DNA from 2 places in the Bacillus sp. SD127 genome. Region 1 is predicted to be linked to the other one. Evidence: riboswitches for the same ligand, from Rfam matches in the RefSeq annotation. Region 1 holds a riboswitch; the other holds the start of a gene.
What was found. Region 1 has a riboswitch for cyclic di-AMP ahead of kimA (potassium transporter KimA). Riboswitches for the same ligand answer to the same signal wherever they lie in the genome.
Positions count from the first base shown of each region.

Region 1 (3,549 bases):
CCGGTAAAAACGTTAAAGCTAAACGGCGATTCAAAACGGAAAACACTGAAGCTGAACTTGAACAAAAGCCAGTCCGCCCCAGGCTATCACAGCGTATCACTGAAATTTTACGGCGTCTTGAAAGAGGGCGTCTGCGTCAGACAGGATACGTCCGGCAACTGGATCAAAGTTTATCCGGACAGCCGCCTGACACTGGCGGACAGCAGCGAAGCGAAGGGAACATCACTTGAACATTACCCATACCCATTTGCCCAATCGGGAAATACAGCGGAAGAGACTGCTATTGTCATTCCGGATAACCCGAGCTCGGCAGAAATTGAAGCGGCTGTCAAGACAGAAGGATACCTGAAAACTGCGGACAGCAGTGTCAGCATTTCGTTTGTGAAGGAATCTGAAGTGAAGCAAATCGACAAGCCGACCATTTTCATCGGAGTGGATAAGCATTGGAACGGCAAGGTGAAGAAGCTGATCAAACAAGCCGGCTTACAGGCAAAAGGAGAAAAACTTCTGCTTGCGGAGCGCGTGCTGAAAGCACAGGGCAAGCAGCAGCCGGTTCTGTTTGCACAAACGGCATCTGATGATGTGCTCTCAGAAAAAATCAGCGCCATCGCCGATCAGACTTACACCGGCCAGCTAAGCGGGGAAACACTTTCAATTGGCAAGCTTCAGAAGGCTGAAAAGCAGGTAAGCAATAAGCTGACCCTTGAGAAATTCGGGGCAGAAGATATGACAATCGGAGCTGACAAAACATCTTCAGCACATTATTTTTATCCGGCTTCTGCGATGATAGACCAAAATCAATCAGCCAAGCTGTCGCTTAAACTAAAGAAATCGGAAACGATTCAAGCAGCCGCGGCAGAAAGCGGTTCAGCCTCTCAAGCAGCAGAGCTGAAGGTCCTCATCAACGGTCAGCCGCATTCAGTTCGCCTTGATGAATTAGGGAAAGAAGATAAAAACGGATACTATCATGTCACGCTGAAAGTAGACCCTGAGCTGCTGCAGAAAAACCGCTACATTGATATACAGTTTATCACCACGGGCTTAAAGGAAAACAACCCTTGCAACACAACGGACGAAGAGAAATGGGTCTTCATTGATAAAAGCAGCACATTGTCTTACACGATCAAAGGCACATCTCCGTCAGCCGATTTTCAAGAATGGCCGCTTCCATACGCCGGAAATCAGGAACAGGCAACACTGATTGTGCTACCTGACAGCGTGAGCAAATCCAAGCTTAAGGAGCTTTCTCTCGTTACTGATTCCTTTGGAAGCGAAGCCCAGCAATCTTTCACAGTAAGGAAAGCATCTGAAGTTAAAGCGGAGGACGCGAAAGGCCGGAACTTAATTTTCATCGGCGGCATTAGCCAGTTCTCTCTTTTGAAAGAGAAATCTTCTGATCTGCTCGTGCCTCAAGCGAAAAACGGCTCGTTTGACGTGTCGGGCTTTGAAATGCTGAACGAGACGACGAAACAAGTGGCATTTACCCAAGCGTCTTTATGGGATTCAAATTATACGATGGCTGTTTTTGCGCCGCTGAAAGGAAATGGCGCGGCCGTCACAAAAGAAATCATCAGCTTTTTGAACAGCAATGATGACACGGCGACCGTCATCAATGAAACAAACAGCCAGCAGGTGTTTACAAACCACCAGCAGCTCAAATCGGAAACAAACAGTTCTGAAACAGAAAAAACAGCACAAGATCATGGGCAACAACTGCTGTATATCGGCGTGCTGGCTCTCATGATGGTAATTGCGGCAGCCTTCATTTGGGTAACCGTTAGACGAAGAAAGAGAAAGACAGACAGAGAATAAGGCAGAGGCTGTTATCAGCCTCTGTTTTTTTGTTTTTGGTTTAAATTTTCCATTTGTGGAACCTGTCATTTTATTTTTTTCTCCCGGTCGATAAGCCTCTTTACAACATACGTAAACGGGAGTATGATCTCTTTTAGAAAACAAATCGCTTAATCTGTAAACAGAGCGGGGGACCCATTTTAGCGGCATTTTGCCGCTCGGGGTGAATCCTTTTTAGGTAGGGCAAACTCTCATATGCCCGAATCCGTCAGCTAACCTCGTAAGCGTTCATGAGAGGAGATGAATGAAACCTGTGTTCGATGTTAAGGCACAGGGGCATCCGTTTGCCTCTGTGTTTTTTGCTGTTCAATTTTCAGGATGTAAATCGCATACAGAGACATCATAGCAGAAAGGGACTATTACAAAATGTGAGAACAGATGCGGATGTTTTATTGTTTTAATGAAAAATGAAATTAAAAGGGGAAGACATCGATGTATCATTCAATCAAACGTTTTTTGATTGGGAAACCGTTAAAATCACAAGCCGCAGGAGAACAAAAACTGACGAAATTAAAGGCGCTTGCCATGCTCTCCTCAGATGCTTTATCATCTGTCGCTTACGGAACGGAACAAATTCTTATCATATTGGCGGCGGTAAGCGCTGCTGCATTTTGGTATTCCATTCCGATAGCGGTCGGCGTACTCATTTTGCTGCTCGCGCTGATTCTCTCATACAGGCAAATTATTTACGCTTATCCGCAGGGCGGCGGGGCGTATGTTGTATCAAAAGAAAACCTCGGCGAAAAGCCCGGGCTGATTGCAGGCGGTTCATTGCTTGTCGATTATATATTAACTGTAGCGGTAAGTATTTCCGCAGGGACGGACGCCATCACGTCGGCGTTCCCGGCACTGCATGATTATCATATACCGATTGCTGTTTTACTTGTTTTAGTGATTATGATTTTAAATCTGCGGGGGCTGTCAGAATCAGCATCGATTCTTGCCTACCCGGTCTATCTGTTTGTGGCGGCGCTTTTCATCCTGATTGCCGTCGGTCTTTTTAAGCTTATGACAGGACAAATTGATCAGCCAGTCCATCATACACCGATCGGCACACCGGTAGCCGGCATTACGCTGTTTTTGCTGCTTAAGGCTTTTTCATCCGGCTGCTCCGCGCTCACCGGAGTTGAAGCGATCTCCAACGCGATTCCAGCCTTCAAAAACCCGCCTGCGCGAAACGCGGCGAGAACGTTAGCTATGATGGGGATCTTGCTTGCGGTTCTGTTTGCCGGCATTACGGTACTTGCATACGGTTACGGGACGGCTCCGAAACCGAATGAAACGGTCATTTCACAAATCGCATCGGATACCTTCGGCAGAAATGTGTTCTACTATGTCATTCAGGGTGTGACATCGTTAATTTTGGTCCTTGCGGCGAATACGGGCTTTTCAGCCTTCCCGCAGCTTGCCTTCAACTTGGCGAGAGACCAATACATGCCGCGCATGTTTACAGTAAGAGGCGACCGCTTAGGCTTCTCAAACGGGATTATCTTTTTAGGTGTTGCCTCAATTGTGCTGATTCTGTTATTTGGAGGGCAGACGGAGCACTTAATCCCGCTATACGCGGTCGGTGTGTTTATTCCATTTACCCTTTCACAAACAGGGATGTGCATCAAATGGATCAAACAAAAACCAAAAGGCTGGATTGGAAAAATGCTGATCAACACCTGCGGCGCATTGATATCGTTTATGGTTCTG
Region 1 is NZ_CP191226.1:3,780,186-3,783,734, reverse strand. Features, by position in the region: gene ACQVGS_RS19720 (cellulose biosynthesis cyclic di-GMP-binding regulatory protein BcsB) at 1-1,812, shown strand, start outside; cyclic di-AMP (ydaO/yuaA leader) riboswitch at 1,949-2,093, shown strand; gene kimA (potassium transporter KimA) at 2,284-3,549, shown strand, end outside.

Region 2 (3,549 bases), 1.6 Mb from region 1:
TTTAGCAAATGAAAAAACAAACGTCAACGGACCGATTCTTCCGATGAACATAATCGCAATAATGATACATTTCCCCGCTGTTGTCAGTTCGGGTGTCAGCCCCATTGTCAGTCCGACCGTTCCGAAAGCTGAAAAAGTTTCAAAAACAACCTGTATAAACGGCGCTTGTTCTGTAATGGTCAAGGCGAAAATCCCTATAAAGACGATGAACAAACTGATAACACTGACTGCTAAGGCCTTAATAATGATCGGATATTTTATGGTCCGGCGGAAAATAACAGTTTCTTTATGCCCTCTTAAATAAGTGATGACAGACATCAAAATCACAAGAAAAGTAGTCAGCTTAATACCGCTCGCCGTTGAAGCGCTGCCCGCTCCGATAAACATCAACAGCAGGACAAATACAATGGTGCCTTCTCTCATGCTGCCAAAATCCACAGAGTTAAAGCCCGCGGTTCTCGGCGTCACTGCCTGAAAATACGAAGCCCACAGTTTATCTGGCAAATGCAAGGAACCAAGCGTGCCGGGGTTGCTGTACTCTAAAATAAAGATAATCAGTGTGGCAGCAATATTCAAAACGAACGTTCCCGCTAGCATCAGTTTTGTATGTAATGAAAAGGCTTTGAAACGCCGATTTTTCAGGATGTCAAATAGCACCGTAAACCCGATGCCCCCTGTGATAAATAAGATAGTAATGACAAGATTGACTGCAGGATCACCAACGTAGCTCATTAAATTATCCGGCCATAAAGAAAAACCGGCATTGTTAAAAGCCGATATTGCATGAAACACGCTGGCAAACAATCCGGATGCCCAGCCATACTGGGGCACAAGCCGGATGGATAAGATCAGGGCGGCGATCAATTCGATACTGATTGAAAATAGAAACAGGACTTTGACAAGGCCTATCACGCCGCCGATTGTCGGCTGGTTTAAGGCTTCCCGGACCAGCATTCGTTCTTTCAATCCGATTTTTTTTCCTAAAATCATGACGATCAGAACAGCAAATGTCATAAAGCCAAGCCCGCCGACTTGAATCAGACCCATGATGACAGTTTGCCCGAACACCGTAAATTCTGTCCCAGTGTCAACAACTGCAAGCCCGGTAACAGTTGTAGCAGAAGCCGCTGTAAAAAGGGCATCTATCCATGACAACGGCTTCGCAGTAGAAATCGGGAGCTTTAACAAAAGAGAGCCAATAATAATAGTAAGAAAAAAACCAATCGCAAGCACTTGCGGGGGAGAAAAACGAACCCACTTGATTACAGTTTCCTTATGAAGTCCCACCTTTGTCTACATCCCTTCGTTTTCGAAGCGTTTAATATCCTTTTTGTGACCCATCATCACCAGGCAGTCTTGTTCGTAAATCACCTCTTCCGGTGCAGGAGAAAGGCGAACATCTCCATTATGTTTAATTGCCAGGATGGTACATCCGTACTTCGCTCTAACATTCAGATCATGAATGGATTTGGAATTCAGCTTTCGTGTTGCCAGCAGCTCAACAATACTGTAATCATCAGATAAGTCGATATAATTCAAGACATTTTCATCAGAGAGACTTTGTGCGATTTTGACGCCCATATCCTTTTCCGGATGAATAATGCGGTCGGCGCCGATTTTTTCCAGCACCTTATGGTGATAATAATTTTGAGCTTTCACCCAAATATTTGGAATGTGAAGCTCTTTTAATAGCAAAGTGGTCAGTGTGCTGGCTTGAATATTAGCCCCTATAGCCACGACCACATATTCAAAATTACGAATTCCCAGTGAAAGCAATTCGTTTTCTTCAGTGGCATTGGCAATGACCGCATGGGTTGCGTAGGAAGCGAAGGCATTGACCTTTTCTTCGTTAATATCAATAGCAAGGACCTCATGGCCCATTCTGTGCAGCTCTTTGCAAATGCTTCCGCCGAACCGTCCAAGCCCGATTACTGCAAATTGCTTGTTTTTTATTCTTCCCAATGTTCAAGACTCCCTTAATAAAATTAGCGTTTTGAAGTAAAAAAGACCATTACAAAGAATGGTCAAAATAGACCTCCTCTCTGTATACGCCTACGAGGTTAGCTGTCGGATTAGGGATTCAGAGTACCCCTTCTTACTAAGTAAGATTCACCCCAAGGCCGTTTTGTGAAACAGCCAATCATTGGTTTCCCCGTTCGTGTTTGATTAAGCGGTAAAAGAGACTTTATGAAATTGAACACTCAAGAATTTACTCCTGTTTCTAGTGTTTGTCAATTTAAATTTAATACAAGTGAAAAGGTAACTGGAAATAGAGGGAAAAGGGAGAGGAAAAGGAGTCAAAAAAAAGACCGGCGTTAAGCCGGCCCTCTGTGATTATTTACAGCCGCATGGCTGAGTCGGAGGTGTGCTGCGCTTAGCCACTTCGATGCTGGCTTCCGCGTAAAATTTATTTCCGATGCTCAGTGATTTGTTCTCTGCACGGAAAGTATATGTACCAGCGGCAGGAAGCGTTTTGTTATTCAGTTTTAACTTGAATTCACCAGCGCCTAATAAATCAAGAGCCAGAGGTACCCTTACTGTTTTACCGTTATTGAGGATCTGTGTTTCGCGCAATGCATTTCCGTTCATCGTATCTTTTGTATTTGCTGTAAATCCGCTTGGCAATGTAAATTCCATCACGCCAAGGCTGAGAAGCGTGTTTGGACGGTATGTCAATTCGATATCAGAGAAAGACCATTCTGTTTTGCTCGCTCCTTTAATTGTTGCAAACAATGAAGCTGTTGATTGGGCTCTCATCGTAGACTCAGTATGAGCAGAAGATGACTTAGATTCAGCTGCAAAAGAAGCTGAAGGTGCAGAAACGAGTAAACCGAGACTTAATACACTGATGGCCAAAGAAGATAATAACTTGCGTTTCATAACAAAAATTCCCCCTAATAAGTGATAAAGATTAAAGGCCTGCCTCTGCTTTCCACCTCCTCTTAAAGGCCAAATACAAATTTTACCTACATAAAATTACCATCAAATAAAATGGAAGTAAATGGGGTGTTTTTCCCGTATTTTTCAAATTTGTAGTAAATATAGCGGAAAAACAAAAAAACGTCCGGTTTTCCAGACGTTTTTCGATTATTTTGTTTCAATTGGTATAAATTTAAAGATCTCTCCGCTCTGCACCGATTCAGCGAGACGTTTCAGCCAATCGTAGTAGGCTTTAGAACTTTCCAGCTGCTCGTATAAACGCTGCGCTTCATTCTTCGTTTCCTCATTGAGTTCTTCCTTATGCAATATCTCTTGTAAATCAGCCTGAGCCTCCTCAATTGCTGATACATTCACCTGAACTTCCCGTTCCCATTTTGGCGGAAAGAAATTTGTGAAAAATTTAAAGAAATCTTTTTCGGCTACAAATGTGTGCTTGCGGATGCCACGGTGAAATGTCTTTTTCACGACATTTAAATCCTGAAGCTTTTTGACACCTGTGCTCATGCTGGGCTTGCTCATTTGCAGCTCCTCCCGCATTTCGTCAAGCGTCATTTCGTCCCGCATGTACATCGTTCCATATAATATCCCGACACTTCGGGTAATTCCGTA
Region 2 is NZ_CP191226.1:1,085,095-1,088,643, forward strand. Features, by position in the region: gene ktrB (Ktr system potassium transporter KtrB) at 1-1,287, opposite strand, end outside; gene ktrA (potassium uptake protein KtrA) at 1,294-1,962, opposite strand; cyclic di-AMP (ydaO/yuaA leader) riboswitch at 2,034-2,183, opposite strand; gene bslA (biofilm surface layer hydrophobin BslA) at 2,335-2,880, opposite strand; gene gbsR (transcriptional regulator GbsR) at 3,088-3,549, opposite strand, start outside.
Region 2: linked by a shared signal. The riboswitch ahead of ktrA (potassium uptake protein KtrA) and the one ahead of kimA (potassium transporter KimA) in region 1 are both predicted to bind cyclic di-AMP.